DNA from 3 places in the Bacillus sp. ISL-39 genome. Region 2 is predicted to be linked to each of the others. Evidence: predicted binding sites of a transcription regulator. Region 2 holds the regulator's gene; each other region holds the start of a gene.
The links. Region 2 encodes LexA, which represses DNA repair genes until DNA is damaged. Its sites were predicted from a motif close to CGAACATATGTTCG; they were not measured.
Positions count from the first base shown of each region.

Region 1: a site for LexA is predicted at 6,460-6,473, ahead of J7E37_RS13360 (YhjD family protein). Genes of this name have one in related genera too.
Region 3: a site for LexA is predicted at 4,493-4,506, ahead of addB (helicase-exonuclease AddAB subunit AddB). Genes of this name have one in related genera too.

Region 1 covers NZ_JAGGQM010000016.1:46,158-57,292, reverse strand. The annotation lists gene J7E37_RS13390 (ABC transporter ATP-binding protein) at 1-642, shown strand, start outside; gene J7E37_RS13385 (ABC transporter permease) at 626-1,381, shown strand; gene J7E37_RS13380 (aliphatic sulfonate ABC transporter substrate-binding protein) at 1,574-2,575, shown strand; gene J7E37_RS13375 (M48 family metallopeptidase) at 3,164-4,450, shown strand; gene J7E37_RS13370 (IDEAL domain-containing protein) at 4,576-4,812, opposite strand; gene J7E37_RS13365 (competence protein ComK) at 5,003-5,581, shown strand; gene J7E37_RS13360 (YhjD family protein) at 6,002-6,433, opposite strand; gene J7E37_RS13355 (S9 family peptidase) at 6,681-8,663, shown strand; gene J7E37_RS13350 (LCP family protein) at 8,919-9,857, shown strand; gene J7E37_RS13345 (TVP38/TMEM64 family protein) at 9,993-10,607, shown strand; gene lepB (signal peptidase I) at 10,644-11,135, shown strand, end outside.
Region 2 covers NZ_JAGGQM010000002.1:286,787-297,921, forward strand. The annotation lists gene sirA (sporulation inhibitor of replication protein SirA) at 1-404, opposite strand, end outside; gene J7E37_RS03215 (FMN-dependent NADH-azoreductase) at 655-1,290, shown strand; gene J7E37_RS03220 (hypothetical protein) at 1,331-1,480, opposite strand; gene J7E37_RS03225 (lysozyme family protein) at 1,820-2,515, opposite strand; gene J7E37_RS03230 (SDR family NAD(P)-dependent oxidoreductase) at 2,622-3,368, opposite strand; gene J7E37_RS03235 (VOC family protein) at 3,481-3,906, opposite strand; gene J7E37_RS03240 (DUF4179 domain-containing protein) at 4,034-5,056, opposite strand; gene J7E37_RS03245 (RNA polymerase sigma factor) at 5,056-5,607, opposite strand; gene tkt (transketolase) at 5,789-7,798, opposite strand; gene J7E37_RS03255 (DUF896 domain-containing protein) at 8,184-8,417, opposite strand; gene J7E37_RS03260 (YneB family resolvase-like protein) at 8,496-9,140, opposite strand; gene yneA (cell division suppressor protein YneA) at 9,162-9,476, opposite strand; gene lexA (transcriptional repressor LexA) at 9,631-10,254, shown strand; gene J7E37_RS03275 (hypothetical protein) at 10,429-10,629, shown strand; gene J7E37_RS03280 (ATP-dependent DNA helicase) at 10,674-11,135, opposite strand, start outside.
Region 3 covers NZ_JAGGQM010000016.1:25,275-36,409, forward strand. The annotation lists gene addA (helicase-exonuclease AddAB subunit AddA) at 1-824, opposite strand, end outside; gene addB (helicase-exonuclease AddAB subunit AddB) at 826-4,401, opposite strand; gene J7E37_RS13265 (MFS transporter) at 4,629-5,798, shown strand; gene J7E37_RS13270 (class I adenylate-forming enzyme family protein) at 6,131-7,648, opposite strand; gene J7E37_RS13275 (hydrolase) at 7,757-8,092, opposite strand; gene fabG (3-oxoacyl-ACP reductase FabG) at 8,775-9,515, opposite strand; gene phaZ (intracellular short-chain-length polyhydroxyalkanoate depolymerase) at 9,528-10,430, opposite strand; gene J7E37_RS13290 (3-oxoacyl-ACP synthase) at 10,430-11,135, opposite strand, start outside.

The DNA.
Region 1 (11,135 bases), on a different contig from region 2:
CTTTCTATAGTAGCTGGACTGACTCCAGCAACGAGCGGCGAAATTACAGTCTCTGGCAAAAAGATAGATAAACCGGGAAAGGACAGAGGAATGGTTTTCCAGCAGGCGGCGCTGTTCCCGTGGCTGAATGTATTGGAGAATGTTCTCTTCCCGCTTAAACAGGAAATGCCAAAGAAACAGGCCGAAGCGGAAGCAAAGAAACAATTACAAAAGGTACAGCTTAGCAAATACCTTTCTCACTATCCTCATGAGCTATCAGGAGGGATGCAGCAGAGGGTGGCGATTGCAAGGGCGCTGGCGATGAATCCGGAAATCCTTTTGATGGATGAACCATTCGGAGCTCTGGATGAACAAACTCGTTCGCGGCTTCATGAACAGCTGGAGACGATCTGGGCAGAAACTCAGAAAACGATCTTGTTCGTCACTCACAGCATCTCTGAATCCATTAAACTATCAGACCGGATCATTGTGATGGGAACGAAGCCAGGGGTGATCCTTAAGGATATTAAAGTAGAGATTCCAAGGCCCCGCCATGAGCATAAAAAAGAGATGGTGGAACTGGAAGAATATATTATGAGTTATCTGAAGAAGGAGATCGACAAAGTCATCAGGGAGGAGCTTGCAGATGAATCCGCACATTAAGAGAATCATATTTTTCTCAGCAATCATTGCATTCTGGTACGCAGGAAGCAAGCTTGAATGGTGGATGCCCATCATCCTTCCATCTCCGGAAAAAGTCCTTGAGGCACTGGTCACAGGCTTCGAGGATAAAACTTTGATCTATGATCTGATCGCCAGCTTCAAACGTCTTGCGATTGGTCTCGGTCTCTCCCTTGTAATCGGGACTGCGCTTGGAGTCCTGCTCGCAAAATCCAAAACGGCGGATGAGACACTGGGCACAATCGTTCTCGCGTTCCAAAGTGTACCTAGCATTGTATGGCTCCCCCTTGCGATCATGTGGTTCGGAATGAACGAGAAAGCTGTTATTTTCGTGGTGGTTCTCGGAGGAACATTTGTCATGACACTTAATATTAGAGTTGGGATTAAAAATGTTTCGCCATTATTTATAAAGGCCGCGAAAACGATGGGAGTGACAGGCTGGAATTTATATAAAAGGGTTATTTTTCCGGCAGCGATCCCTTATGTGGTAACCGGCTCAAGACTGGCCTGGGCATTTGCCTGGAGGGCTCTGATGGCAGGGGAACTTTTAAGCACGGGCCCGGGTCTCGGATATACGCTCCGTTACGCCTCGGATTTCGGCAATATGGGTCTCGTGATTGGCGTCATGATCATTATTGGTGTCATTGGAACAATCGTAGACCAGTTAATTTTCCAGCGTATCGAAAAATCAGTGCTTAATCGCTGGGGACTTGATTCATAAAGGCTCTTTTCTCAAACTTTGTTGCTATTGACTGCACAATAAGACTGAATAACCTTAATTTCTTCACAATGAGAAAAGAGCTTGCAAACTTGGTATCGAAATACAAAATGGGTATGATCACGTTAAAATCGGCTTAGGATTTTAACAACAATTTTAGGAAAACAGACTTCATAAAATAAGGAGGAAAGAATAATGAAAAAAGCTATTTTAATGTTAACAATGTTGTTTACAGCTGCGATGGTACTCGCCGGTTGCGGTTCAAGCGGTTCATCGACAACCTCAGCAGGCAAGGAAAAAATCGTCATCGGCTACTTCCCGAACATCAACCATGTTCCAGCGATGGTGGCAAAAGATAAGGGCTTCTTTGAACAGCAGCTTGGCGATGGAACCACAATCGAGTATAAGACATTTGCTGAAGGCGGTTCTTTCATGACTGCACTGAAAACGGGCGAGATTGATGCAGGTCTTGTTGGCCCGGGCCCGGCGATGAACAATTACTCAACAGGTGCTGATGTTAAAATCATTGCAGGTGCGTCCACTGGCGGTACGGTTGTATTGGCGAGAAAAGGAGTCGAGATCAATTCAGTTGAAGACTTCGCAGGCAAGACATTCATCACCCCTGGAGTAGGCTGCACACATGATGTTCAGTACGAAACATACCTTGAAGCAGAGGGAATCACGTCACAGCGGATCGGCGGAACAATGAAGCACCTTACTGGCCAGCCGGCACAGTACGCTGCAATGCTGAAGTCAGGCAAGGTGGATATCGCTGTAGCACCTGAACCATGGGCAGCAGTAATTGAAAAAGAAACTGGCGCAGAAGTCGTTATCGGCTGGGATGAAGTATCATTCGGAGAAACACTTCCTGCATCCGTAATGGTCACTTCCGGGAAGATGATCGAGGAAAAACCAGAAACCGTCCAAAAAATTATTGATGCTCATAAAGATGCTGTGAAATTCATCAATGAAAACCCAGCAGAAGCACAGGAAATCACCATTAAAGACATTAAAGAAACAACAGGACAGGAGCTTGAACAAGATGTTGTCGAGCTGGCATGGGAAAGAATCGGCTTCACCCATGAAGTCGATGCACAGGCAATCCAGGACTTCTCGGATTCATCCTACGCATTGAAGTTCCTGAAAGACAAACCAGATTTCAAAACATTGATTGACGATAGCTTTCTAAAGAATTAAAGAAGCTTGCATAAAGAAAAAGGTATCAGGAGTTTTCCTGGTACCTTTTTGCTGTTAAAAGGAGACATTTTCCACACATAATAGCTTAATGTGCGGATAAAGGAGTCGCCCCCGAGAGTATCGTCACATAAAAAGACTTAATGTGCGGATAAAGGAGTCGTCCCCGAGATTATCGTCACATAAAAAGACTTAATGTGCGGATAAAGGAGTTGCTCCCGAGAGTATCGTCACATAAAAAGACTTAATGTGCGGATAAAGGAGTTGTTCCCGAGATCATCGTCACATAAAAAGACTTAATGTGCGGATAAAGGAGTCGCTCCCGAGAGTATCGTCACATAAAAAGACTTAATGTGCGGATAAAGGAGTCGCCACAGAGATCATCGTCACATAAAGTAAAGTAATGTTCACATAAAGCAGTTATCTCTCAAATTATCGTCACATTAAATACGACCCTAAAACACCTGAATCATATATTCCAGTTCAAGTAGACATGATGAGCATTTCCCCTGCCCACAATAACTTGTTCTATTTTTAGGACAAAGGATTAAAATAGTTATAGATATGGTTGTACGTAAAGGGGGAGAAGCTATGGCGAGAAAGATGGGTTTTTACGGTGTGGTCGCCTATGTGCTCTATGGTTTCGCAGTGTACTGGTATTTATTTTACTTTGCAGATACGAATCTACCATTTGAGTTCGAAGGTTCGAGGGCTGACCCGGCAACATTCTTGAATGGACGAGAATTAATGCTGAGTGAGGAATACTCAAAAATCAGGAATTTATTGTTCTTTCTGTCCACACCCTTCGAGTGGCTGTTTTACTTTTTGATTCTCCTGCTGGGGCTTTCTAAAGCTTTCAAGAAATGGGGAGAAGAGACGGCGAAGAATAGGTATGGCCAGACAGCGATCTATTTAATATGGCTTTCGTTCTTTGCTTATATCGCGACCTTCCCTTTAAGTTATATCAGTTATACGCTGTCTAAGACCTATAATATATCGACGCAAACATTCGCCTCCTGGATGAAGGATGAACTTATCGATTTCTGGGTCAATTATGCGATGATGTTTGTGATTGTGATTGTCCTGTACTGGCTGATGAACAAGTTTAAAAGGTACTGGTGGCTGTTTGCATGGATGCTTTCCGTTCCGTTCACCTTGTTCATCATGTTCCTGCAGCCTGTTGTGATCGACCCGCTGTACAATGATTTTTCCCCGCTGAAAAATAAAGAGCTGGAGACAAAAATCCTTGATATTGCGGAGCAGGCTAATATTCCAGCTGATCATGTATTCGAAGTGGATATGGCTGAAAAGACAAATGCACTGAATGCGTATGTGACAGGAATTGGATCTAATTCAAGGATTGTTCTCTGGGATACGACATTAAACAGGCTGAACGATGACCAAATTTTGTTCATCATGGCACATGAAATGGCTCATTATGTGGAGAAGCATTTATATATCGGGATTGCCGGATACCTGGTACTCTCATTGTTCGGCCTGTACTTTGTTTCAAGACTGATGAACTGGGCGATCAAGCGTTGGGGAAAGGAATTCAAGCTAGAGCATCCCGGGGACTTGAGATCATTTCCGCTGTTTCTGATGTTCCTCTCGATGATCATGTTTGCCGCAAGCCCGGTTTCCAATCTTGTCTCCCGTTATCAGGAAACAAGAGCTGACCGGTATGCGATCGAAATGACGGACAACACAGATGCAGCGATTTCTGCCTTCCAGGAACTGACGAAGGCGGGGCTCAGCCAGGTAAATCCTCCATGGCTGGTGAAAATCTTCCGTTACGGACATCCGACAATGCTGGAACGGATTTCCCGACTCGAGGATTATGAAGTGGAAAAGAGGAATGAGCAGGAAGATGAAAATTAACCAAGAAAGCCCTCGAATAAAGAGGGCTTTCTTTTTTGGTGGGCTCAGCCTGATTAAAATTCAACAAAGCAATCAGCCTTATTCCGAAATAATAAAATATCCCCTATATAGGGGATATCACTCATCTAAGTGCCGAATTGTTTGTTGAGATCCTTCAATTCTTCCGTCAATGTTAAAAACATGATTTTGTCTCTTTCATCGATTGCTTTATCAATTTTCGACATCAATTTTTCTTTTCTGGTGTTCAGCTGAATTTCGGAAATAAGCATGTCAACATACAGGTCCAGAACAAAAGATTCCTTGGCTTTAATGCGTTTCATCACACTTGCCTTCATGGTTTCAGAATACGATTTTTCTTTCACTGACCTCACCTCTTAGACCTTTTTTATATTATATGGATTATGTAATAGATAATCAACTAAATTTTTATAATTTTTAGAAAATTTATATCAGGACCCCAATTGTGGCTAAAAATAAAACTTTTTCTATACATAAAGAAAATTTAAACACTTATGGTAAAATAGGGTATAAGGTATTTTAGGAGGTGAAGGAATGACAGGTAATATAAAGAACTTAGTAGAAGAGTACGAAATAAATCCTTTTACCATGATAATTATTCCTGAAGAATACGGCAGCAGGATTTACTCCAGGGTGATCGAGCTGGAGGAGGAGTATTTATCCCCGTTCAGACCAATAGATATTGTTAAGAAAAGCTGCAAATATTTTGGAAGCAGTTACGATGGCAGAAAAGAGGGAACGAAACAGCTTACCGGGATCACCCACAAAACCCCCATCATCATCGACCCTATAAGCTCCATTTATTTCATGCCTACAAGCTCACCTACAAAACCGGATTGCATATGGGTTTCACATGAGCATGTTTTATTCCATAAGAAGGTGGATGCCCACAGTACACAGGTTACCTTCAGGAATAAGAAATCCATGATTCTCCCGGTATCCCATCATTCATTTGAAAACCAGCTGCTGCGGACATCCCTGCTGCGCACCAAATTCATGCAGCGAATGAAAGAAACCGAACGTAAAGCGCTATATCTTCTTCATGGGCCAAAGTTTAGTGAATCGCAAGGATATCCTCATGCCAGCCTCGTCAGTGAGGTATATAAAGACTGAATAAAAGAATCCGGTTTTTTTCTGCCGGATTCTTTTTCAATTGTAATCTAAGTATTTTTGTAGTGGATAAGGTTTAGTTTTCTTAATCCAGCTCAAGCGCCTAGCCAGTTTTCATCCCTAAATGAACTTCCTCGGGTATCTTGCGATAAGCGTTAGCTTTGAGCAGCTCGAGACGCATGTCTAGCTGCGGCTCCTAACTCCTCGAGTCGCTTCGGTCCTGTAAATGAAGTCAAAGAACGACTTCACTGTCAGGCCTTCCAGCGCTTGTCGGAGTTGGGCAGTCGCCTCCGCTTTTCGAATTGTCTAGTGTCGCCGCCTAGAAAATCCGAAACTTCAACTCCGCCGGCAGGGTCGGAGTCTCCAGTTTCTCCGTTTCTGGACAGTCGGCTATACTTTTCTATTTCGGTCCTGGCAATGAAGTCAAAGAACGACTTCACTGTCAGGCCCTCCACCGCTTGTCGGGGCTGAACGAGGCGCTTGCGCTTTTTGTTCTGGTTTAAATCGCTTGAAAAGGTAGTGGACCATCAGCTCCTGGACTTTGTTGCGTATTCGGGGATTGAAATAGTTATGCTGTTCTTCGTAGCCTTTGTAGATGAAGAGGAACATGGTGAAGGCGTCATCCCGCTTTACTTCTTCAACCTTAAGGTTATTCTTTTTGAGGTAGCTTTTTACGACGAAGAGTTCTTTCTGGACTGCTTTCATTGTTTCTTCAATTAGTTCCAAATAAGGCTTCTTTAATTTGAATGGACTATTTTCAACGACAGAAAGATCCCGGTTGAGCACGACCAATACCATCGGCAAATAGATAGCCTGCTCCATAATATCACGGTCTTTCTCAGGAATCCTTGTCATTTTACACTGTCCCTTCTGTATGGATTAGAACATTTGTTCGTAATTATCGTACTGGATTTTGAAGAGGATTTCAAGAGGGTAAAAAAAATTTACCCATCACTATCATCTTCTCCAAAACAAAAGGAAACTTGCAGAGTTGGGGAAGTGAGACACTTAAGGACCTTTTTTCGAAAATAAAGCAGGAGATTTATTTCTGTTATCGAAATAATAAAGAGAATAATTTAACTTTGGAAGGATGGCTGCCGAGATGGAAAAGAGATTTATTAAAGTAGAGGATTTATTTGAATTAAAGTCCGTTACTGATCCTCAGTTTTCACCTGAGGGAAAGAAGTGTGTGTTTGTACAGACAGAGATGCTGGAGAGTAAAAATGATTATGCCTCTAATTTATACATAATTGATATTGAAGAAGGCGGAGAGCCGATGCAATGGACTTACGGTGAATATCGCAACCATTCCCCGAGGTGGTCACCGGATGGAACGAAGCTGGCTTTTGTATCTAACCGCAGCGGCAAGAATCAGATATTCGTTCTGGATTCTGCAGGCGGGGAGGCGAAGCAGGCAACAGATTTCAGGAATGGTGCCAATGGACCAGTCTGGTCTCCGGATGGCGATCGAATCGCCTGTTCCGTATCCCTGAAGCCTGACGAGGATTTGCTTGAAAAAGCAGAAGAAAAGAAGGATGACAAGAAGCTGGAACCGTTCGTAGCTGAGGAAATGAAATACAAATCAGATGCAGCTGGTTTCTGGGACGGAAAATACAAGCAGACAGTCATCGTCAATCTTGCAGATGGCAAGGCGGAGCTTGTGGCAAAGGGTGAAGTGGACTATCATCTGCAATGCTGGTCTCCTGATGGCAAAAGCCTTGTATTGTCGGCAGATGAGTCACCTGAACGCGATTTCTCTTTCAAAAGTGATTTATGGCTGATGGACATTGAGACAGGTAATAAAACGAAACTGACAAATGGCAAGGGCTACTTCGGGAATGCTTCCTTTTCTCCTGATGGAAAATATCTTGGCTATACGGGGCATGAAAGAGCGTTTGAAAATGCAACACTAACCCAGCTGTGGGTTCAGGATCTCGAGACTGGTAACATCCAATGCGTCACAGAAAACATGGATATCCTTGTGGGGGACGCTGTTGCCGCAGACTTCCACCAGGGAGCGCACAGCCCGGGGGTGATCTGGGGCGAAGATGGCAAGAGCTTTTATTTCCTTGCTAGCGACCAGGGAAACACTGTTTTGTATTTTGCGAACCTTGATGGCGAAGTGTATCCGGCACTTCTTGACCAGCAGCATGTTTATGGGTACACTCTTGACCGCAGAAACCAGAGAATCATTGCAGCCATCAGCAATCCGGTGCTGCCGGGAGAATTGTTCCAGCTTGAAGTAACCACTGGTGAGATGACAAAGCTTACGTCCGTAAATGAAAAGGTCCTGCAGGAGGTCACTTTATCGAAACCAGAGCAAATTACTTTCGAAGCCAGTGATGGCACCACGCTGCACGGCTGGATCATGAGGCCGGCTGGGTATGAAGAAGGAAAGAAATATCCGCTGATTCTTGAAGTCCACGGGGGACCGCACGCTATGTATGCGAACTCATACTTCAATGAATTCCAGGTCCTGGCGGCTGAAGGCTACGGAATCCTCTATATCAATCCACGCGGCAGCCATGGCTACGGGCAGCAATTCGTCAATGCTGTGCGCGGGGATTATGGCGGCGGAGACTACCAGGATGTGATGGATGCTGTTGATTATGCGCTGAAAAATTACGATTTCATTGACAAAGATCGATTGGGAGTGACAGGCGGGAGTTATGGCGGGTTCATGACAAACTGGATTGTCGGACATACGGACAGATTCAAGGCAGCCGTCACTCAGCGTTCGATTTCAAACTGGATCAGCTTTTATGGCGTCAGTGACATCGGATACTATTTTACAGAGTGGCAGATTCAAGCTGATCTCAGCGATTTGGAAACATTGTGGAAGCATTCACCTATCGCCTATGTGGATAAAATCAATACACCATTATTGATTCTTCACAGTGAAAAGGACTATCGCTGTCCAATTGAACAGGCAGAGCAGCTTTTCATCGCCTTGAAAAGACAAGGGAAGGCAACGAAGTTCATCCGCTTCCCTGAATCTAACCATGAGCTTTCCAGAAGCGGAAAGCCTAATCTGCGCCTGAGCAGGCTAGCAGCTATTGTTGATTGGTTTAACAGCTATCTGTAAAATCAATAGAATCGAACATTTACCCGCGGCAACTATTCCTGCCGCGGGTTAATTTTTGAAAAATTCTCCAGAGAAGTTTAATGTTATAGGTAAAGAAGGAAAATAGTAATAAAATATATTTCGTCCGGCTGTTGCTGCCTAATCAGTGTTTCTAATCAAACCAAAACGGTCATGAATCAAAACACTGAGTAAGCAACAAGTTAACAAAAGGGACTTAATAAAGAAGAATATCTATAAATCGGAAGGGTTTTTTAAATGAGATCTGATAGGCACCAACACAAGAAAAGAAAAAAGAGAGTCAGATGGTCGGGCATTTTTCTGCTTTTATTCATCCTGGTCGGAGCCACGGCGCTATATTCTTATATGCAGTACCGATCCGGTGTGAATGATTCAGAAAAGGCAGCGGAAGAAAACAAACAGGAGTATCATTTCAATGGTGAGAGCGACCGCAATGGCCTGACGAATATCCTGCTGATTGGGAGTGACGCAAGAGGGAATGAAACTTCGCGTGCAGATACAATAATGATCGCCAGCTATAATCCAGATACAGAATCTTACAAATTGACCTCAATCATGAGGGATACGTATGTGGAAATCCCAGGGCACGGAAAAAATAAAATCAACTCAGCTTTTGCGCTTGGCGGGCCGGAATTATTACGGAAGACAATAAAGGAGAACTTTGATGTGAGCCTTCAATATTATTCAATCGTCGATTTTGAGGGCTTTGTCCGTCTGGTTGATGAAGCATTCCCCGAAGGTGTTGAAGTCAATGTTGAAAAGAGAATGTCTGAGGGAATTGGTGTCACACTCGAACCAGGTGTACAAAGACTGGATGGTAAGCATCTGCTTGGATATGTCCGGTTCCGCCAGGATGCAGTCGGTGATTTTGGCCGTGTTGAACGCCAGCAAAATGTCATAAAGGAAGTAGGCAAGCAGTTCGCCAGCATCCAGACATTGCCGAAACTCCCTAAATTGGTGGGAGTCCTGACTCCGTTTGTCAATACCAATATGGATACAGGCGATATCATATTTATGGGAAAAGGATTGATCTCCAAGGATAATCGGAATATCGAAACAATGAGGATACCGGTTGAAGGATCGTTCGAGAACCAGAGGGTGAGCGGTGCAGGCGCAGTACTGGTGATCAATTTTGAAGAGAACAGAACTGCGCTTCAGGAGTTTTTAACTAAATAGTTGCCTTACTAAAATTCCCCGAGCAAGAATTAGAGGTGTACAATTATTTATAAGAGGTAAATAGGATAAGGTAATCAGGACTCTGTTGAAACTTCAGGATTCTGATTACCGAGTTGTTAGGACAAGGAGATTTCAATGGATGTTGAATTGATGAAAGAATGGTTTACAAATGAAAACATTATGGATTTGCTCAATCAATATCGCTCATTTGGGCCGATTCCGGGAATCCTTCTGCCAATGCTTGAGGCGTTTTTACCTTTCCTGCCATTGTTCTTATTTGTCATGGCGAATGCGAACGCGTTTGGGCTGTGGCTTGGGTTTCTTTTTTCCTGGACTGGAGCAGTTCTCGGAGCTTTGCTCGTATTCTTGATTTTTCGTAGATACGGCCAGGGACGAATACTTAGGTTCTTGCAGCGCCATCCTAAAGTCCAAAAGGGGATGAATTGGATAGAACGCCACGGTTTTGGTCCGATTTTCCTGATGCTGTGCTTCCCTTTTACTCCATCTGCCCTCGTCAATATTGTGGCAGGGCTTTCGAAAATCAGCATGGCTCAGTATATGCTTGCAGTAATAACTGGGAAAATGGTGATGATATTTACGATCAGTTTCGTAGGATATGATATTCGTTCATTGATCACCAATCCTGCGCGGACTGCCATCGTTCTGGCTGTCATCGCCATTCTCTGGTATATTGGCAAAAGAATTGAAGTAAAGATGAATATGAGTGTTGGAAAAGACGATAATGACTGATAGCAGGAACAGGATAACAGGTGGTGAAGGTAGTCGATGATACAAATCATGAAAAGGGAAGGGCTTGAGTGGATCAAGGCTTTTGCTCTCGGCATGATCATATTTGTCTTTATCAGGATTTTCTTTTTTTCCAATTATGTAGTTGAAGGGGAATCCATGCTTCCGACTCTGGAGGATGGGAATAAAGTCGTTGTTAATAAGCTGGGATATGAGACGGAAGATCTTGAAAGGTTTGACGTGATCGTATTCCATGCGAATGAGGAAGAGGATTTTGTAAAGCGGGTCATCGGCCTGCCGGGAGAAAAAGTAGAATACCGCGAGGACATGTTGTTCATCAATGGCAAAAAAGTGAATGAACCTTTTTTGAAGCAGTACCGCGAACAATCCCCAGGAGGCTACTTGACGGGCGATTTTACCATTGAGGACTTGACCGGGGTTGAAAGAGTGCCTGAAGGAAAGTTGTTTGTCCTCGGCGATAACCGACTTGGAAGCTGGGACAGCAGGCAGTTTGGCTTCATTTCGGAGGAT
Region 2 (11,135 bases):
CCGTACTTATTTGATTCAAGGTCGATGGCAAGGAAGGATGATTCACATTTCCGAAGGATTTCAAAAAAGAGTGTTTCTGCGTCGACTTGCCCATGGGAGTCTAACTCCAGCCATTTCTCATGCACTCTAAGTATGGCTGAACTGTTATTTGAGTTATTTTCATATATATATATGCCGTTCTCAACATGAAATCCTTTTGCCTTGGAAAGCTGTTGATGAAGGAGTTGATGGATGCGGAGCACAGGAATGGATTTCGTAACGAATTTGACTTGCTTGGCAATGATAGTTTTCAGGTCATCGTTTGCTTGACTATATTCCAAAAACAATTGATAAAACATCCGTTCTCTTCCGAAATAATGGGAGGCAAATTCATCTTCTATTAGATATAGCTGGTAGGATCTCACATGATCCCCTCCTCTGCAGACAAGCTTTTGTCTTTATTATAGGAAAACGTTCAGTCTGCGTTTGTCTAAAGATGCCGAAAAAATCCACTAATTATGTCGAATTCAAAACTTTCTTACTTTTTATTATAATTTTCACCTGTTCCGTTGTCACGAAATACGTGGTTTGACTAATTTTTTAAAAAAATGGAATACTCACTTGTAATCAGGGGAATATATCAATGTTAATTAGAATGAGAAAGGATGACTATGCATGGCAACAGTACTTTACATTACAGCAAATCCAAAGCCGGTTGAGGAATCGTTCAGTTTATCGGTTGGCGAGGAGTTCATTAAAGCCTATCGTGAAAACAATCCTGAAGATGAGGTCGTCAGATTGGACCTTTATAAAATGGACGTACCTTTTATTGATACAGATGTTTTCAGCGGCTGGGGTAAATTACAGCAAGGTTCGGCTTTTGAACAGCTTAGCGACGATGAAAAACAAAAAGTCAGCTCGATTAATCAACTGACAGACCAATTCATTGCTGGAGATAAATACATCTTTGCGACTCCTTTATGGAATTTCAGTTTCCCTCCAAAAATGAAAGCTTACATTGACAATATTGCAATCGCCGGTAAGACATTTAAGTATACTGCAGAAGGCCCGGTTGGTTTGCTGGGTGGTAAAAAAGCCCTTCATATCCAGGCACGTGGCGGTGTGTACTCAGAGGGTCCTGCTAAAGATTTGGAATTTGGTGACCGTTACCTTCGTGCAGTTCTTGCCTTCATGGGAGTGACTGATGTTGAAACCTTGGCGGTTGAAGGTATGGCAGCTGCGCCTGATAAAGCTCAGGAGATCAAACAGCAAGCAATTCAGCGCGCGAACGAGCTTGCCAAGCAATTTTAAACCAGCAAAAAAAGCCTGTTTTCAGGCTTTTTTTACTGGTCTATTTTACACCGTCCAATGGAATGTCCTTTCGATGGTCGAAGCTGAAAACAGTCCCTTCCGTGAATTCCTGTTCCTCGGCAGCTCCTTGTTGTGCTGCTTGATTCACAACCGCGCCGTCCAGTGGAATGTCCTTTCCATATTCAAACATATATACACACCTCCTGATTATTAGTATAGGTATTTGTTACTAATATATTTACCGTGTTCATTCTTTTTTCCTGCTTTATTCTAAAAATTTTCTTTAATAAAGGCTCTTTTCTCAAACTTTGTTGTTATTAACTACAAAATAGGATTGAATGACCTATTTTTACTCGAAAAGTTTACTCTTTTGTGAGAAAAGAGCATGCAAACTTAATACCGACCTGCAAAATGGCTTACATTACGTTAAAATCGGCTTTAGGATTTTAACAACAATCTTTACGAAAACAGCCTTAATAAAAAAACATCCGAATATTTGGATGTTTTTCTGGTTGTCATATCACTCAATTTAAAAAGAACGCTTCGTACTTGCCTCGCTTAAATTTGCTGGAATGCTCACTGTAATGGAGTCCATATGTTTCGCCACCTTCGTGCTATAAGTGAAATCGCCATAGCAATAAGGATAGCGAAAATTGTCTTTGTCTCCGCCGCAGTCATAGGTCTGCGGATTTTTCTTGACCTGGATCATGGAAAACTTTTTTGCAAGCTCCTCGCTGTGCTTCCCGCCGTTTCTAGCTACAAAATCAATATAGCCGATTCCCATGTTGTATGACTGGATGACTGTCGGAAAATCAACTTGCATTTTATTGCCATGATTCACGACACGTTGATAGTACTTTACACCTTGCTGAATGCTCTTGTGCGGATCCTGTATGGTATTAGGAGCCAAACCCAATGATTCAGAAGCTTGCATAGGGTCGCCGCCTATCCCTCTGCTCTCCTGCATCATTAAAGCTGCGACTGTGACTGTGTGTCCGTCCAACCCTACTTTTTTCAATTCTTCCTCAATCATCGGTGTATACTTGGCTACTTCACCGATTGAACTATTCACACCTACATTCACTTTTTTGAAATTATCATTATATAACTCCAGGAATCTATCAAGCAGAAAAAAAACAACGAAGCTCACAAGCAATAAGATGGCCAGATTGAAATTTCTCTGCACTTGCTTTTTCTTTTTGGGTTTCTTTTTACTGTATTTCATTCATGATTTCTCTCCCAAGTACTGTACTCGTTTCTCTTATTTTATAAAATATCATTCAAAGTTAAAAGGGAGCCGCTATTTTTTTCGCAGCTCCCTCTCATTTATTTTACTCTTCATAGATTATTTTACGTGTCATACCGCCATCAATGACAAGGTCCTGGCCATTAATAAAATCATTCTGCGGGTCAGCTAAATAGAGGCACGCTTTGGCTATATCCTCCGGCTTTCCGACACGGTTGGACCAATGCTGAAGATGGTCTTCTTCACGTAATCCATCATATCCCTCTGTCTGGATCCAGCCTGGACTTATCGAGTTGACTGTGATTCCTTTCTCTTGAAGCGAAGCGGCAAGGGCGTGCGTCAAGGCAACAATTCCTCCTTTAGAAGAAGCATAAGCTTCGGAATTCGGTTCAGACATGGTTGCCCTTGTTGATGCTATATTGATGATCCGTCCACCCTCGTTCATCCTTCTGGCAGCTTCACGGGAACCAATGAAAACACTCCTGAGATTGGTAAAAACAACATCTTCCCATTCCTCGGTTGTAAGCTCAAATAAGGGCTTGAACCTTGACACCCCGGCATTATTGATCAATACATCAATCTGCCCGAAATCATGTATAACATGATCCACCAGGCTGACAAGATCCTCTTCTTTCCTGACATCTGTTTTATAAAAGACAGCTTGTCCACCTGACTCTTTTAGCCTGGAAATTAATTCTTTCGCCTTTGTTTCATCTATATCCGCAATACAAACATTCGCCTTCTCAATTGCAAATGCTTCGGCAATTCCTTTGCCAATCCCCTTAGATCCACCGGTTATGATAACCGTCTTCCCTACAAACTTTCCTGTCATTTCCTTACCTCCAATTAAGCGAAGTTCATATTACCATTGATTCCACATCGATCATCATTTCAATCTCTATATCGAAAATAAGCCAGACTGCCATAACAGTCCAGCTCAGGATTTATTTCTTCACTTCTGTCGATATTTGCCACTCGACACCAAACTGATCTGTCACCTGCCCGTAAGCTGGGCTCCAGAAGGTCTCCTGAAGTGGCATTGTAACCTTCCCACCTGCTTGAAGCTTCTCGAAAATTGTCTGGGCTTCAGAAGGATTATCCACCATCAGTGCTATCGTGACTTGAGATCCAAGCTGAAATGGCTGTCCAGGAAATGTATCAGATAGCATCAATTTCGCATTTCCAATGTTCATCTGGGCGTTCAATACTCGATTTTTTGCTTCTTCAGGAAGCGGATATTCAGGATTTGCAGGCATATCTCCAAATGTTTGCAGACTAATCACTTCGGCTCCAAGTGCCTCCTGGTAAAACCCCACTGCTTTCTGGCCATTTCCATCCGTCACTAAATAAGGGACAATTCCTGTAATCATTTCAGCACCTCTTTCTAATATTTAAGAACACCAGTTCGTTTTCATTTTACCATTATCTGTTTTTTTGTTCAATTTTATACTGAAACAAAAATAAAAAAGCGGAGATATCCGCTTTTTTTACATTAGCTTAATCCGGCAAGTCATTACCACTTTTGTCGCGGATTATGACCTCATATTGATCATCTTTTACAATCGTATTCGGCTTTTCAGTTTCAACAAAATTCTCAATTTCCTTACGGATTTTTTTGACCGTTTCTTCTGCTTCTCGATCAGATGGTTTCAAGTTGGTTTTTATGATCATTTTCATTGTGTTTTTTTTGTACGAATATCCATAACCCGTCACATGATACTCTTTTTTCAGGGCCAGTCCTTCATATATACTTCTCATATAACCAAGCCAAATGTCTTCGCGCTTGTTTTTTTCTACATCGACAATTTCTAAGGTTACATCTTTTTCATACCCATAACGGCTGGCAGATTGGATGGTCGCTTGTTTAATTTCTTCTCCTCGTGTTTCTGTTTTTGGTATGGCGATCTCAATCTGCTTGTTGAATGGATTTACATATATTATGTTATACCCTGCTAACTTTAAATCTGATGTAAGTTTTTCACCCAGCTGAGTTAATTCCTCTTCCTCCTTAGTAATTGGTGTAACTTGAGGAATATAGGAGCTGACTTTAATTTTATACTCATCGTATCCTTTACTTTTTAAAACCTTATCTGTGATAGCAGTGATTTTGTCCCGCTCCCGGTCTGCATCTTTTTCTGAGCCCTCGATACTGATTTCAAAACTGGTCACTTCACCCGGAGTCATCCCTAGGGAGAAATTTTCATATCCTTCTTTCTCAAGTGCTTCCCAAAGCATAGTATCAACAGGTTTTGTCTTAAAAACCTGTCCGAGGTAAGGGATTTTAGAGGCCATTTCTGCAACAGTAGGATTAAGGAATGCAGAACCAGTCATTACCCCTAATGTAATTACTGCTGCTGCTGCAAAATGGAACGATTTGTTTTTTCTTATTTTGCCAGCTGATTTCCTTTGTGCTTCTTCCTTTTTAATATTTTTGGCAAAAACATAAAGTGAAGAGGGCACCTCAATCGTATCCATGTCTTCCTCTATCTCTCTTTTGATTATCTTATCTTCCTTATTCATTATGTGCTCACCCCTATCATTTGATTTTCCATTAGCCTAGTCTTTAGAGCTTTTCTGGCCCTGTGAAGATGTGATTTGACTGTTGAGGTTTTCATGCCAAGCATTTCTGAAACCTCCTGGATAGAAAAATCTTGATAATAGTATAAGAGCAGCACATTCCGATAATCTCCGTTTTTGAGAGACTGAATTCCTTGATTGATTTCAAGATGCACTTCTTCCTGAATCACCGCGTCTACTACTCCCCGATGATCTTGTAAGGTTTCAATTTCAATTACCGTTTCCTTCTTTCTTGCATTCTTCCTTACGCTATCAATGGACCGGTGTGAAACCAACTTGTAAAACCATGTATTAAAATAGACTATTTCCTTACCGGCCATGATATTCCGATATGCTTCTAGCATTGCGTTTTGGACGACTTCTTCTGCCTCTTCCTTTGATCGGACAATACTATAGCTCGTTTTATATGCCTTTTCAACCAATGGATTCAGTAATTCAGCGAATGCTGACTCATCTCCATTTTGGATTCGCAGCATCAATTCATTCTGTTCCAAAAGCAGCACCTCCTTGTTTGCTTCTATTCTTTAGGCGAACTCAACCGCTTTCTAGTTGCAAGGTGATGAAAAAAATATAAATAAAACCCAGATTATTTTAACATGAATTTCCATTATTTTTTTCCAAACAAAAAAGAGTACGAAACCATTATTGGTTCCGTACTCTTTTATATCTAGTTATTTAGTTTTGCTCAAGTAAACCTTTTACGCGTGCGACTACATTGTTTACAGAGAATCCGTACTCTTCCAAGATCTTCTCACCAGGAGCAGATGCACCGAATGTATCGATTGCAAGAACTTCTCCTTCGTCACCCACGTAACGGTGCCAGCCAAGTGAAGATCCCATCTCAATTCCAAGACGCTTCTTGACAGATTTAGGAATTACACTTTCTTTGTATTCCTTGGACTGTTGTTCGAAGCGGTCCCATGAAGGCATGCTGACAACAGCTACGTCAATTCCTTCTGAAGCAAGGGTCTCTTGTGCCTTCACTGCAAGTCCAACTTCTGATCCTGCAGCCAGAAGCAATGCATCAGCAGTGTCTTTTCCAGCTGGAGAGATGACGTAAGCACCTTTAGATACGCCTTCATATGCGTTCTTGTCAGTGTCTTTAATCGTTGGAAGGTTTTGGCGTGTCAAAACAAGTGCCGTAGGCGTCTTTGTAGATTCAATTGAAAGCTTCCACGCAGCGGCTGTCTCGTTGCCATCTGCAGGACGAATCACTGACAGGTTCGGCATTGCACGGAGTCCCGCAAGCTGCTCAACTGGTTCGTGCGTCGGTCCATCTTCTCCTACTGCGATACTATCATGAGTGAAGACGTATGTTACAGGCAAGCCCATTAATGCAGCAAGTCGGATCGCCGGCTTCAAGTAGTCGGAGAACACAAAGAATGTTCCGCCAAATATCCTAAGTCCACCGTGTAGAGCCATACCGTTCATTGCAGCACCCATGGCGAACTCACGAACACCAAACCAGATGTTACGGCCTTCGAATGAACCTGGGAAGAAGTCACCAGTTCCCTTGATCATTGTTTTGTTTGATCCAGCTAGGTCAGCCGATCCACCGACCAAGTAAGGAAGGTTTTTCGCAATGCCGTTAAGTGCTTCTCCAGAAGATGCACGGCTCGCAAGGCTCTTGCCTTCTTCGTATACTGGAATGTCTTTATCCCATCCTTCTACTAACTCACCCTTCATTGCTGTTTCAAGCTGGGCCCCTAGCTCAGGATATTCACTCTTATATTTTGCAAAAAGTTCGTTCCATGCCTGCTCTGTCTGTTCACCTTTATCAGCAATTTGCTGTTTGAAGTGATCATATACTTCGCTTGGCACGTGGAAGTCTTCTTCAAAAGTCCACTTATATGCTTCCTTAGTAAGCTTCAGTTCATCAGCACCAAGGGGAGCACCATGAACATCTGATTTACCGGAAAGGTTAGGTGATCCATATCCAATGACTGTTTTGACCTCAATCATTGTTGGACGGTCTTCATCTGTCTTGGCTTCTTCGATGGCTTTTGCAATTTCTTCAAGGTTGTTGCCATCTTCAACTCGGATATATTGCCATCCGTATGCCTTGAAACGGCCTTCAACGCTTTCGGAGAATGACTTATCAAGATCACCATCAAGGGAAATATCATTCGAATCATAAAGAACGATCATTCTTCCTAGCTTCAGGTGAGCTGCTAGTGATGCTGCTTCAGCAGATACTCCCTCCATTAGATCGCCGTCACCGCAAATACTATATGTATAGTGATCAACGATATTAAAGTTATCTTTATTATAGACTGCAGCAAGATGACGTTCAGCCATTGCCATACCGACTGCCATAGCAATCCCCTGGCCAAGCGGTCCGGTTGTTGCGTCTACACCGGCAGTGTGGCCGAACTCAGGGTGTCCTGGAGTCTTGCTTCCCCACTGGCGGAACTGTTTAATATCATCCATTGTTAAATCATAACCAGCAAGATGCAGCAAGCTGTATAACAACATTGAACCATGTCCTGCAGATAATACAAAACGGTCGCGGTTAAACCATTCTGGGTTCTTTGGGTTGATGTTCATATAACGTGTCCACAATGTGTAAGCCATCGGTGCTGCCCCCATCGGCATGCCTGGGTGGCCGGAGTTTGCCTTTTCAATTGCATCAATTGATAAGGTACGGATGGAATCAATTGAAAGCATATCAATTTCTTTAAACATAAAATACATCCTTTCTATAGGTACTAGCTACATCCTTAATATTATAGCGAGAGAAATTATTATACAACAAATTGTGCCTGAAAGAGACAGAAATGGCCGTATTGTTATCTATTTTGACACAAACTGGCTGTTGTTATGTAAATACACTGCTTCGTGGCTGAAAAAGAAATTGCAGCAGAGTGCATTATTTAAGAATTTCGAATAGTTTGAGCAGCCGGAAATACTTCAATCTATTTGCTTTCCCTCTTAAAATAAAGGAGGATCATACAAGCTGCATATTCATATTGTTGATTCTTAAGCTCTACAGTGTTGGATAATTAACTATTCAAAGGATTTACAAATAAAAATGGAATACATGCTGTATGTATTCCATTTTTTCATATATTTAATGAAGCTTGTTCTTCGCTTTTTCTTCCTTGAGCTTATCAGGGGTAACATCATTGCCTTCAGGATCCACAATGGTAACACCTTTAAGTGTATTAAGCATAGAAGATCGGAAAGACTGTAGATATTCCGCGCGAAGGTTTGTTTGTTCCTTTGCTTCTTCTTCAGTCAACTTGGATGTTTTTGCTTTCCTTGCCAGTTCATTGATTCTAGCAATTTTATCACTTGATAGCATTGTAAAGCTCCTTTGTAAAAAATTACGTCAAATGTCATCTTACTAAAATTTTTCCGATTTTACAAGAATAGAGCTTCCTTAATCCTCTGTTTCTATGTACTCAAGATATCTTCGGTTTACCGTTGCTTTGGATACGTCATATCCAAAGCCTCTTAGTGTTGCTGTGATTTCAGCAAAGGTAAGACCGTTATTCCGCAGTCTGACAATTTCCTCGACCGGCATCTCTTTCCGTTCCCGGCCGGAGTTTTCACCTTGATTTTTTAGGTTGCGCTGCGGTTTGTATCCATGCTCCACTGCTCGTTTCATCCCACGCTTGATCTTAATATTATGGATTTTCCTCTGGTACTCTTCCACCATACTGACAATTTGGAGCACCATCGAATCTGATTCGGATAGCTGGAGTTCCCCACTGTGGGAGACACTATATAACTTTACATTTTCTTTCAGGATGCAATGAAGAATCGCGACTTTGGCATTTCCTCTTCCAAGTCTCGTCTCATCCTGAATCAACAGGGCACCAATCTTCTTATCCTTGATCAGTTCCAGCAGTTCCAGGATCCCTTCTCTCTCAAGATCATAACCACTAGCTTGCTCCTTAATAATACTGGCTACTTCAAAACCATAGTTGCCTGCCAGCCGCAGCAGCTCTTCTTCCTGCCTGGCCAGCGAAGTTTCCTGTGTTTCTTTCGTTGTACTTACGCGGCAATAAATAATTGCTTTCATGTTGTCACCTTATTTCCATTTCTATCTTTCCGCATCAGCAATCTGTGTAGGTTCAATCTTTTCAGCCTCAACAGGGATTACCAGCTCATCGCCCGGAAGGATTGTTTCCCCTATAATCCCGTTTTCTTTTACTACCCAGCTTACGAATTCATTTTCAGAAAGACTATGTTCACTGGCAAATGATTCAGCAATCTCCCATAGTGATTGCCCTTCTTCTATAGTAACAGTTATGTACGCATCTTCATTATTTAACTGTGCTTTTGCGACGAATGAAAAGATTAAGCTGACAGCAAGCAGGATTATTGCATATGAATAGTTTTCCCATAGTTTTTTCATTATCGGCACCCCTTGACGAATGTATGTTCGGTTAACTATTCTCATTATAAGTCGAACATTTGTTTTGTGTCAACTCAAAAATTCGAACTTATGTTTGTATCTATGAAAAAGACATGGTATAATTAGGACAAGAAAATATACGAGGTGCGTGAATATGACAAAGTTATCGAAGCGGCAACAAGATATATTTGAGTTCATAAAAGGCGAAGTCAAGAAAAAAGGGTATCCGCCATCCGTACGCGAAATAGGTGAGGCTGTCGGACTTGCTTCCAGCTCCACTGTCCATGGACACCTTGCAAGACTTGAAAGCAAAGGCTTGATCCGACGCGATCCTACAAAGCCGCGTGCAATTGAAATTCTCGAAATAGAAGAGGATAGCCGTATCCCTAAATATAAAGTGGTGAATGTCCCTGTTGTCGGTAAAGTAACAGCCGGTATGCCAATTACCGCCATTGAAAATGTTGAAGAATACTTCCCTCTACCTGATCGCCTCGTTCCGCATGATGAGCAGGTTTTCATGCTGGAAATCATGGGTGACAGTATGATTGAAGCGGGCATCCTTGATGGCGACTATGTTATTGTCAAACAGCAAAAGACTGCTAATAATGGAGATATTGTTGTAGCGATGACTGAAGACGATGAAGCAACAGTGAAGCGCTTCTTCAAGGAAAAGGATTACTTCAGGCTGCAGCCGGAAAATCCTACAATGGATCCAATTATCCTTCGAAATGTGTCGATTCTTGGTAAAGTGATCGGTGTATATCGCCATATGCATTAAAAAAGCAAGCGGCCCCCGCTTGCTTTTTTCTATCTATCTACTAAACTTTTTAACTGGATCTGTATGAAACTAGCACATTTATAAGAAAAATAGGTAGAGACCCTGACAACTTGTCCCTCTCCACATAAGATATTGTGTAAGTATCTTTCATGATGGAAAGGAGTTGAGTTTCTAATGGGATACAATCGTAATGAAAATGATGTAGCTGGCTTGTTTTTCCCTCACCGGGACAGAGACAAAGTCAGGGCAACTGTTGATTTTGATGATCTCTGCCGTGCTGTGCGCCGTTGTATAATCGAGGACTTAGTAGCAGGCGCCAGGGATGATCGGGATGACGATCGTGACCGCCGCCACAAAAAGTGCTGCAGATACTAATTTGAAAAAGAAAATCCCGAAAGGTTGGTCCTTTCGGGATTTTTCTATTTCCAATGAATATTTTGAACAGGCAGCACACCTTTTAATTCTACAAGGTAAGCTGCTTTTTGATTAGTGGTAAGCCATACATGTACTGTTCCGCTATCCTGGTTGCTTCTGATCAAGCGGCCCATTCCCTGTCTTAAGCGGAGCAGCATATATGGTATATCGACCTCTGCAGCTGGATTATCCGCATGCTTTCTTTTCGCCTGGAAGACTGGGTCATGAGGCGGGAATGGCAATGACGAAATGATGACTTGAATCAATGACTCACCCGGTACATCCAATCCTTCCCACAGGCTGTATGAACATAGAACGGTTGCGATGTCATTCTGGAAACCCTTCACGGTTTCACTGATTTCACGGTCTCCCTCAAACAAGATAGGGAAACTCCATTCTTGATTTTCAGTCCATGCCCGGAATCGTTCCATCTCTTGAGGGGACGAGAACAGAACAAGCGAGCTGCC
Region 3 (11,135 bases), on a different contig from region 2:
CTGTCCTTTGCAGCAAGCAAGGTATCAATCACATGCAGGTCTTCTGTAAAATTAACAGCCCTTGGCGCAGGCCCTCCAGGCATTCTGGCGATCTCCATCCCTTTTTCCAGAAGCTGTTTCGCTCCCTGGAGCTGAAGCTCAATATCCGCAACGAGCACCTTCATGAAAGGAAGATCCTCCATCGCTGCACTGCCTGCTGCGTCGTACATGGAAACGATTGAATCAAGATATGCATCAGGCGAAGGATTGGATCTGGCGAAATCAAACAGGTCGGCAATGATATCCTTCAATCCTTCATCGCTGCGGTCATTCGTGAACGCATCTACCAGGTTGAAAAAAGGCTGGTTGTCTGACTTTCCGTATTCTTCCTCGAACAGATCCTCCATCACTTCGTCCCTAAGCAGCTGACCTTCTGTTTCATCTGCAATCCTGAAACCAGGGTCGACATCAATCATGTAATAATATTTTCTGATCACTTCAAGACAGAAGGAGTGAAGTGTTGAAATCGACGCTCTGTTCAGCAGGCTAAGCTGCTTTTTCAAATGAGTCGATGCCGGATTGCTGTCGATCGCTTTTTCCAGTGCTTCTCCTATCCTGTGGCGCATTTCAGCCGCGGATGCATTCGTGAATGTCACGACGAGCAGTTCATCGACATTAATCGAATCGGTTTCCGAAGTTATTTTCTTGATGATCCGCTCAACAAGCACAGCAGTTTTGCCCGAACCTGCTGCCGCTGCGACTAGGATGTCCTGCCCCGAGGCCATGATTGCCTTCCACTGATCTTCCGTCCAGGTTGCCCCTTCCGGTATAGGCGGTATATTCATTTTAGCCAAGATCCTCTTCCTCCTCCCCGATTGATGCAAGAATATCCAGTTTCCTGATTTCTTCTAATCGATCATTTACTCCTGGCAATCCATCGTTTGCCTTCATATTTTGATCCTGCCGGAGCGACTCCAACAAGTCTTCCTTTTTAATGACTGGAAGTTTCCTGAAATCATTCGATTCCACTCCCAGGTCAAACTGGCAGACTGGCTTGAAAGAACAGAATGTACATGGTGCCCTGTCCTTTAGCTTATACGGGGCCACATCGACGATTCCGCTGACAATCCTGTTTCCGGTCTCTACATACTTATGGCGGACGAATTGCCGCAAATGGTCAAAGTCTTCCTTGCTGGCCACTTTCGAGCTTTTCAACAGGCTTCCATCCTTTTTAAAACCTGCGGAAATAATCTGGGAACTCCCTGTCTCCAGTCCCTTGTCCATCAGTCTGATGACATTCTCATCACTGAGCAGCAATCCATTCATTTTGAAGCGTTTAAGGATTTCCTCTTCAATTTCATCAAGAGTCAGCATTTTGGGTGCGTTGACAATAGGGTTATGGACATGGAAATACAGGACTCCAGCCGGGTCAGCAGTCTTGCCGACCAACAATGGCGAATGAGTGATGATGATGTCCAGATAGGTAAGCATTTGAAGGGCCACACCATAATATACCTCTGTCAAATTGACATCCTTCACGCTGGATTTATAGTCGACGACCCTCAGGTACACTCCCTGGTCATCCTCTGCTTTATCGACGCGGTCAATCCGGCCCATCAGTTCCATCCTGGTGCCATTTTTAAGCGAAAAAGCAAGCGGAGGCAGTTTTCCCTGTCGGCCGAAGCCTAGCTCCAGGCCTACTGGTGAAAATCCGCTCACCTTTGCATGCTCACTTAATACGAGCGACGCGCGGCTAATGATATTCTGAAGCTTCTGTCTGATATAATGATGCCTGTTCGAGCTCAGCAGGATCTCATTCTGCAATTTAGGAGCCAGCTTTTGGACAGCATCCCTTGCAAGCTCTTCAGCCTGGGCTCTTGTAAGCTGGGCCCAGCTGAGGTTTTGCTGCATGACGGTCTCGGCAATCTCCTTAAGCGCAGCGTGGAAAAGATCCCCAATATCAGGCGCTTCAAGGCGGAAAATCTGGCGGTCACGCAGCTTCAGGCCATGCTGGACAAAATGCGAGAATGGACAGCTGTTGAACAGTTCCATCCTTGAAACACTCGCCTGGATTTCGTCACCATAAAGCTCCTTCGTGAGTGATTCGGACAACTGTTTTGTCCTGTTTTCGTAAAATAAGCTTGAAAGAACCTTGCGTGCTGTATCTGACCATTGATGATTCTTTATATAGTAATCATACACATCCCACCAAAAATCATAGACAGGATAATTACGCTTATTCAATTGAAGCTGGGAAGTCAGATAAGACAAGGCTACATTTTCACCAGCAGCGTATTCTAATTGCTCCTCTTCCGGCAATTCCGAGGGATCCGGCAGATAGAAATGCGTTTGATGTTCAGGGAATAGGTCAGAGATCCTCTTGATGAATGAGGATGGCATCAAAGCCTTCCCTTCTTCATTGGCGATTGGATAACTGATATACAGTTGTTCTGACGGCGTAACGAATGCTTTATAAGCGATGAAGTTTTCGTCCAGAAGCTTCGTACGGCTGCCCGGAGCTAGCTTTAATCCTTTTGACTGCAAAAGCTCCCGGTCATCATCTGCAAAAATTCCTTCCTCCGTCATCTTCGCCGGCAGGACCCCTTCGTTGACGCCGATGACGAATGCGACTTTAACATCGGCAAGCCGCGTCTTTTCAATGTCGGCAATCAGTATCTGGTCAATTGCCGGTGGAATCAGCGAGAATCTGAGTGATTCAAAACCAGCGTCAAGAATCGAAACGAACTGTTTTGGCGCAACCGTCGTGTCACCTAGCATCTCGACGAACTGGTCAAGAAGGTTGACCACTGCGTTCCAGGCTTGCTCATGCTCCCTCGCATCTACCAGCCTTCCTTCTCCCTCTGCCGACATTCTCCAGGCTTCAAGCTTCGCCGGGATATCAAGCTCTTCCATAAATAGATAGACTGCTTCCGAAAGCTTCCTTCCAGTGTCAGCACGCTTCAGGCGGCGAGCCATCCTCAGCAGCGGAGAAGTAATAAGCAGCCTCAGGTCATTCAGTTCTTGCTCTGTCTGTTTTTCTAAATCTGTCTGGGCCAAACCGTCATACTCCAGGCCGCGGATCCTCCGGTATTTCCAGCGTTCTTTTTTTGTCCATTTATCTCCCTGGATGCCATATGCAAGAACATAATTCTCCAGTACATCCATCTGTTCGCGCATCTTGTTCAGATTCACGCCATCAGGGAACAGCAGGTCCGTTTTTACAGCCCGGAAAATCGGCTCATAGCGCCAGCTCCCCAAAACTGTTTCAAGGCTGGAACGGACTAGCTCAATCAATGGGTGATGGAGCATATTCCGCTTCTGGTCGATAAAGTAAGGCAGTCCATAATCGTCAAATATCGTTTCAAGCACTTCACGGTATTCGCTGCCTCTCATCAGTACGGCAATATCGCGGTAACGGTAACCATTATCCCTTGCCAGACCTAGGATCTTTCGGGCTACCCCTTCAAGTTCCGCCCTTCTGTTGGCTGCCTGGGCAATATGGATTGCGGCCCCCCCGTTGTATCTGACGGCAGGCCTGGAATCGAACTCTCTTTCTAGATGCTTTAAGGATTCATCATGCCAGCGCCTCTGTTCCGTCAGCACAATCTCTTCTTCAAGCTCGTAGCCTTTTGCTTTTATCATGTCATACAGAGTTGAACAGGTTTCTCCTGTTATCCTGAATAAATGCAGTTCGTCAGGCTGACCATCTTTGAATCCCTTGTCGACTGGCAGCGCGATGGTCACTCTTTTACAAGTGTTCATCAGCTGGTCAATGATCATCAATTCAAGGGGCGTGAAACTGTAAAAACCATCAATGTATACTTCTGCATTTTTCAAATATTGCGAGGCCGGGATTTTCTCGGCCAGCAGTTTAAAGTAATCCTCTGAATCTATATATTTGCCGAATAATTCGTCTTCAAATTGTCGGTATACCAGCTCAAGATCATGGATTTTATCCTTCAGCGCTTTATTGCCTGCTGAGCTTTCCTCCATTTTTCCGGCGAGCTCATCCGGATTGATTGCATAGCGTTTGAACTCGATCAGCATTTGTTCCATCTGCTGGACAAACCCATTCTTATCCGCTGCCTTTTGGAAGATTTTCAGCTCGTCCTTTTTGTCCTCAATAATTTTGCGGATCATCATGCTGATCCCGACGCTGTCCAAATGCTGGCGAGTGTATCCCCCTGTTTCCTGCAGGATTCTCCATGCCAGGCGCGGAAAGCTGAAAACCTGCGTCCTGATCATGCCGCCAAGTTCAGGGTCAGTGGACAATCTGTATTCGGAAAGGAATGACATTTGTTCAGGGACAAGATAAACAATCGGTTCCCCCTGCGGGTCCGAGATGAGCCTGTCCTTGATTTCCTTAATGATCATCTCGGTCTTCCCGCTCCCCGACCGCCCCAGTACTAAACGTACAGACATCTTACTACCCCTTTCTCTCTTAAAATATCTATCTCTTTTATTGATGATAAAAACTGAAAAAGGCGCTTTATTTCCATGCGCCTTTCCATACCAAACGACTGTTCTATATATCATTCATTATACCTTTTTTGCATGCCAATTTGAAAGCAAGAAGCCCGTTAATTTTTCCCAAAACAACCTGCAAAACATTCGGTGTCTGCATATGTTGTTGATGGCAGGTGATATACATGAAATCCATGTCCTTTTTTCAGAAGGCTTCCATCCTTCTGACACTCTGCGCCATTATGGTCGCAAGCAATATCTATACATTGATTCCTATTTATTCGGTTCTTGCGGATGACCTTTTAATTGCCGAATCCCACGTAGTCCTCGCAGGTGGTCTGTTTACTTTCTTTTATGCGTGCGGGCTGCTGTCATTCGGACCGGTTTCCGATTTCACAGGGAGAAGGAAAATCCTTGTATTCGGGCTACTGGCCTCTGCATTGACGACACTGGCAGTGGGATTCTCAGTCGGATCCCTCAGTTTGTGGATCGCCCGTTCTCTGCAGGGAGTCACCCTTGCTACTTTCGCTTCAGTTGCTTTCGCCTACTCCTATGATGTATTCAATTTTCGGCAGAGGACGATCCTGGTTGTGCTGATCAATACAGGATTTTTAATCGCAGGGATCTTTGGGCAGGTTGCCAGCGCCTTTCTGGCGGATGTTTTTTCCTGGAATAGCGTCTTCTTTTTCTTCTCAGCACTTTATTTCATTCTATTTGCCGCTGCTTTTTTCCTGCTGAAAGAATCACCACCTCCTGCGACAGAAAGCAAGCCTTTATGGAAAATCTTTTTGCAATTGCTAAAAGAGCCTCGCCTGATGAAATGCTATATGATTACGTTCTCGCTGCTGTTCGCAATTATCGCCTTCTATGATGCTATTGGACGTTTTTTTGACGGCCCTGCCTCAGACCTGCTGATGATCCGGCTGGTTGGATTGATCGGTGCTTCCCTCTCCCTTTTTACAGGCAGATTGATGGAGCGCTGGGGAGAGCTGCAGACTCTGATGTTTGGTTTGGCCATCGGGTCATCAAGCGCATTCCTGCTGCTTTTCTTTCATACCACCGGTGCTCTGGTTATCTTTTCTATATTTTTTGTTTCATCGATTTCACTCGTCATTCCCACCGTCATTACTTTAATCGGCTTTTATGGCAGCAGCCAGCGCGCCAAAGCATTATCGCTCTATTCTTTTATCCTGCTGACCGGAGCCAGTCTCGCCCCGCCGGTCGCAGCACTGCTGCCATTCAGCGGGGTCATGATTCTCTTATCTTCCCTCTTCTCTGTTAATATTGTGTTTTGCATATTGATTTTGAAAAGCGCAAGCGCCTTGATCAGCCCCAACAAGCGCTGGAGGGCCTGACAGTGAAGTCGTTCTTTGACTTCATTGGCAGGACCGAAGCGTCTCGAGGGGCTAGGCGCTGGAGCTGGACAATTCTCAAAGAGAAAAATATATATTTCTATTTCTATTAAAAAAGGCATTCCAGTCAGCAAACGCTGGCTGAAATGCCTTTTTTCATGTTTTAGATTGCATTTTGGAAATCCGGGGGGTAAACTTTGTCCTGACCTTCGGCTTTATTCCTTAAAATCTTGATATATTCCTGAATCATGACCACTTATTCCTTAAAATCTTGATATATTCCTGAATCATCGCTGCATATTCCTTAAATCCCGATATATTCCTAAATCAAATTTTCAGCTGATTGTTTTCTGATTTTTACCTGCCATTTCCTTCAACCGTTTTTTATCTATTTTGCCTACATGCGTCTTCGGCATCTGGCCTATGATACGAATTACTTTCGGTATTTTATAGCCGCCGAGCTTCTGCCTGCAATGCATTTTGGCTTCCTGCTCACTCAAAACGGCCCCCTCTTCCAGAACAATGAATGCAGTCACGACCTCTCCCCATTTTTCATCCGGCATTCCGACCACGGCAGCCTCGCGAATCGAAGGATGGGAACAGAGCCAGTGCTCAATCTCAAGAGGATACACATTTTCACCACCCGTGATGATCATCTCTTTTTTCCTGCCGACAATATAGTAATATCCATCCCTATCTCTCTTCGCCAGGTCGCCAGTGTAGAGCCAGCCGTCCTTTAAGGTGTCATTCGTCGCTTTTTCTTTTTTCCAGTAGTAAGAAAATGCATGGTTCCCCTTGATGGCAAGTTCACCGACCTCACCTGCTCCAACCTCTTGTCCGTCTTCATCCAGAATCCTGATACTATGAAATAGCATTGGCTTACCTACCGAGCCCCTTTTTACATCTGCCTCTGAAGGATCTATGTAAAAATTATTTGGGCCAGCCTCTGTCAGTCCATAGCCCTCCTTGAAGCTGAGGCCCTTTTGTTTGTAAGCTTCATAGATTTCGAGCGGGCACGGTGCACCCCCAGATAAAAATAACTTAATATCCGGTAATTCCGTTTCAAGGAATTGTTGCGATTTTACGAGCATATGGTGCATTGTCGGCACCAAAAGCACAATACTCGATTTATACCTGATTAAATTTTCGATTGCCTTCTCGGGGGTAAATTCGTTTGCCAGTACGACTTTACCTCCTGCCATCAGGATAGGGATTGAAAGAGCGTTCAAACCGCCTGTATGGAATAAAGGCAAATACGTTACCGTCGTATCTTCGTTCGTCAGATTCCAGCTGGCGATTGTGGAAAGGCTGTTCCAGACGATGGCCCGATGTGACAAAACCGCTCCTTTGGGCTTCCCAGTGGTTCCGCCTGTATAAATCATCGCCAGAGGATCTTCTTCCTCCACTGTGGCCTTTTCAGCATCTTGGCTAACTTTTACGTCAAACAGCTGAGCGTATCGTGAACCATTGATTTGGATGCAACGATCCTCCTGCCCCCAAATCATTGTCACTACCTTTGTAAAATTGGAATGAAACCCCAGCAGCCTGGGCTCACAGTCTTTTATGATATATGCCAGCTCATCGAGGGATAGCCTCCAGTTCAGCGGCACAAAAATGGCACCGATCTTTCCGCAGGCAAACAGCAAATCAAAGTAACTGATTCCGTTTGGCGCAAGCAGCGCAACCCTGTCGCCTTTTTGGACACCCTTTTCACCCAGCCACACCGCGATTGCTTTAGCCCGATCATTGACTTCCCTGAAAGACCATTCCTGATCTGTCCCTGCATCGGCAATCGCAGCTGCATCCGGTGTCAATCCCGCTCTAGATTCAAGCCAGTCGAGCTCCCACCTCACCGCAATCTCTCCTTCTCTCGTCTTGATGGATTCATTTTAGGCGATGGGAGTTACAGGATAGTTACATATGAAAAAAGACACCACAGCATCAGCCATGGTGTCAAACGTTTATATTCCCCTCAACTCATCTTCTGTAAATATCCCCATGCTTTTTACATGGTTCCTTGCTTCGGCATCACCCAGTTTGTAGACCATCGCATAAATTTCCTTCATCGCAAAGTCATATTCCGCATGTTCACGATCCGGGTCCTTGAAAGGATGCAGATGGGAATTTCCGTATGTTGCCCAGTCTGCTTTATAGTTTATCTCCAGGTATTCCCGCAGATCGCTGATTTCTTCACCTGTCGCAATCAATGTAAATAAATGGCCCTCCGGCTCAGCCGGCGTGTCCAGCACCTCGCCGCTTTCTATATTAAAGTAGTATTTTTGCTTTGTTTCTTCCATGTTCAGCACCTCATCCTTTTTTAATACCATTTACCACTTTTGGTGGGGAGTTAACCTTAAAGTGGTTATCGGCGGACTGAAGGGTGGATTAAGCAATGCATTTTTGGGTACCTTTTGGCCGATCGCAGTGGCAACAGTTAGTTTTAATACTGTTAGAGGAGATTTAAACTCCAGTTGGATCGGTTTTAATACCAGTGGGGAGGATTTTTCTCGGTTTGAGGATTTATTTTAACGGTTGGATGAATTTTTTCAACGGTTAGCGAAGTTTTTTAAACGGTTGGGTCGTATTTATAGACGGTTGGAATGGTTTTTTTAACGGTTGTAACATCTATTCCCGGTTGGAGCGGTTTTATTTACGGTTGGAAGAGATTTATTTACGGTTGGAGCAGTTTTATTTACGGTTGAAAGAGATTTATTTACGGTTGGAGCAGTTTTATTTACGGTTGAAAGAGATTTATTTACGGTTGGAGCAGTTTTATTTACGGTTGAAATATTTACTCTCCTTTTACCACGCCATCCCAAAATAAAAAAGCGCAGCAAGTGCGCTTTTCATCATCGTAATCCAGCTACAGCGCCTAGCCCCTCGAGTCGCTTCGGTCCGCCCAATGAAGTCAAAGAACGACTTCACCGGTCAGCCCTCCAGCGCTTGTCGGGGCTGAACGAGGCGCTTACGCTTTTCATCTTACATCATGATCCCGCCATCGACATGGAGGGTGGTGCCGTTTACATATTTGGACTCGTCTGAGGCGAGGAACAAGTAGGCGTGGGCGATATCCTCTGGCAAACCGAGCCTGCCAAGCGGGACGAGCATCTTCATTTGTTCAATCACTTTGTCCGGCACTGCTGCGGTCATACCCGTTTCAATGAATCCGGGAGCGACTGCATTGACATTGATTCCTTTGCGGCCGAGTTCTTTTGCCCATGTTTTCGTCATCCCGACGACTCCGGCTTTTGTAGCTGCGTAGTTTGTCTGTCCCACATTGCCGTATATGCCGGAAACGGAAGATGTATTGATGATTCTGCCCGATCCTTGCTGCACCATTGCCGGGACAACCGCCTGGGCACAATTGAACACGCCGGTCAGGTTGACATCAACGACTTTCTGGAAGTCCTCTGCAGCGAGCTTGTGCAGCATCCCATCCCTGGTGATTCCTGCATTATTTATTAAAATATCAATTTTGCCAAAATGGCCTAGAACATTTTGGACCAGCGAGTCGACACTGGACCTGTCAGCGACGTTCACCTGAAAAAAAGCGACGTCATAGCCCTCAGCAGACAGCTCAGCTTCACGCTTCTTTCCTGTTGCTTCATCAAAGTCCGCCATGGCAACCCTTGAGCCTTCACGGGCAAAAGTCCTTGCTGCAGCAAGACCGATCCCGTTCGCTGCCCCAGTAATAATCGCTACTTTATCTTTCAATCTCATAATAACACCTTCCTACTCTGCTAAAAATCCTTCAATATGCTTCAGCAGCTGATCCAGGTCATCCACTAATGGCGAGTGGCCGCAATCCTGCAGTTCCGCAATCCTTGCACGGCCTGCAAAATCCTCGATAATTTCATCTGCCATCCCTTTAGTGACAACTAGATCCCGGTCACCTCGGAGCACAAGCACAGGAATCTGGATATCCTTTACCTGGTCTGTTCCATCCTTCAGCCCATTATTTAAAGCACTGATATTAAAAGTATTAAGAGAATGGTAGACTTCAGCGAGATTGCGCTGTGTCAGCATATCATCAACATATTCGTCATAATGCCGTTCTTCTGGCTGACGATCAGTATAAATCAACATATTCCACATTGCTTTTAAAAATCCTTTATTTTGCTGGTCATAGGCTGTCTGGACGGGAATTGTTTTACCAGCATCCGCCTTAACATCATCATAAGTAACCAGCCGGTTGTTAACATCCGGCAGGCCTTCTTCACTCGTCCCGAAGAACGGATATCCTCTCGTCGATGCTGAGGCGAGCAGTACAAGCTTTTTACAATAACCCGGGTAATCGGCTGCGAACTGCATTCCTACCGCCCCTCCCGTCGACCATCCGACAAGAGCAAAATCCTTCAACCCAATTTCATCGACAAACATTTTTACATCATCAGAAAAGTCTTTGATCGACATGATGGGCTTGTAATAGCTGGACCCACCGAATCCGCGAAGGTCAAGCGCGAAAATTTTATATTCAGGGTCCATTGCGTCAATCAACAAGTCCCAGTGTTTGGATGATGTCATGTTCCCATGGATTAACAAAACATTTTTCATTCCTCCATCCCTTTCCCTATACGCGATTGTTTCCCCATTGCGCAAATTAACCTTCTTCAACTCTACTGCCGTTTTTTCCATTACAGCACACCCTTTCCCCAAACAATAGTTGTTGCCCCCCAGGCATAGCCGATTCCGGCACTGACGAGAACGACAACATCCCCATCCTTCAATTTCCCTGCCTTATCTGCCAGTTCGAGCGACAGGATTTGATCAATCTGTCCGATGTGCCCATAGTCTTCGAGGTAGATGGAGTTTTCTTCCGTTAGGCCCAGCTCCCTCAATACAAAATCATGCGCCGACCGCTTCATGTGAAGCATCCCGATGTAGGCGATGTCCTTTTCGAAAAAACCGCTTTTCCCCACGGACCGCCGGATGACTTTTAAAAAGTTGGCCATCGATTTTTGCTCGAGCCGCTCCTTCATTCCCTTCGGATCAAGAACATCGAGCTGGTACAGTCCTTGCTCAAGAGCCTCCGCAGAAATCGGATTTTTTGTTCCGCCGGCAACGACGACGACATCTTCGGAAAAAGACCCATCCGTGATCATTTCTGTTTCCAGCAGTACGTTCTTCCCATGCCCCTTTTGTAATATAATCGCACCGCCGCCGGCCCCGAGATTATACATGAACCGCGTCCTTGGATTCTGGTAATCTATGAAATCACCATTGCGATAGCCTCCCGCGAGGAGAACGGTATTGATTCCCGGATCAGAGAGCATCATCCCTTTCGCCAGTTTCAGGGCCATCACAGTCGTTCCGCATCTTAACGCGGTATCGAAGGCCCAG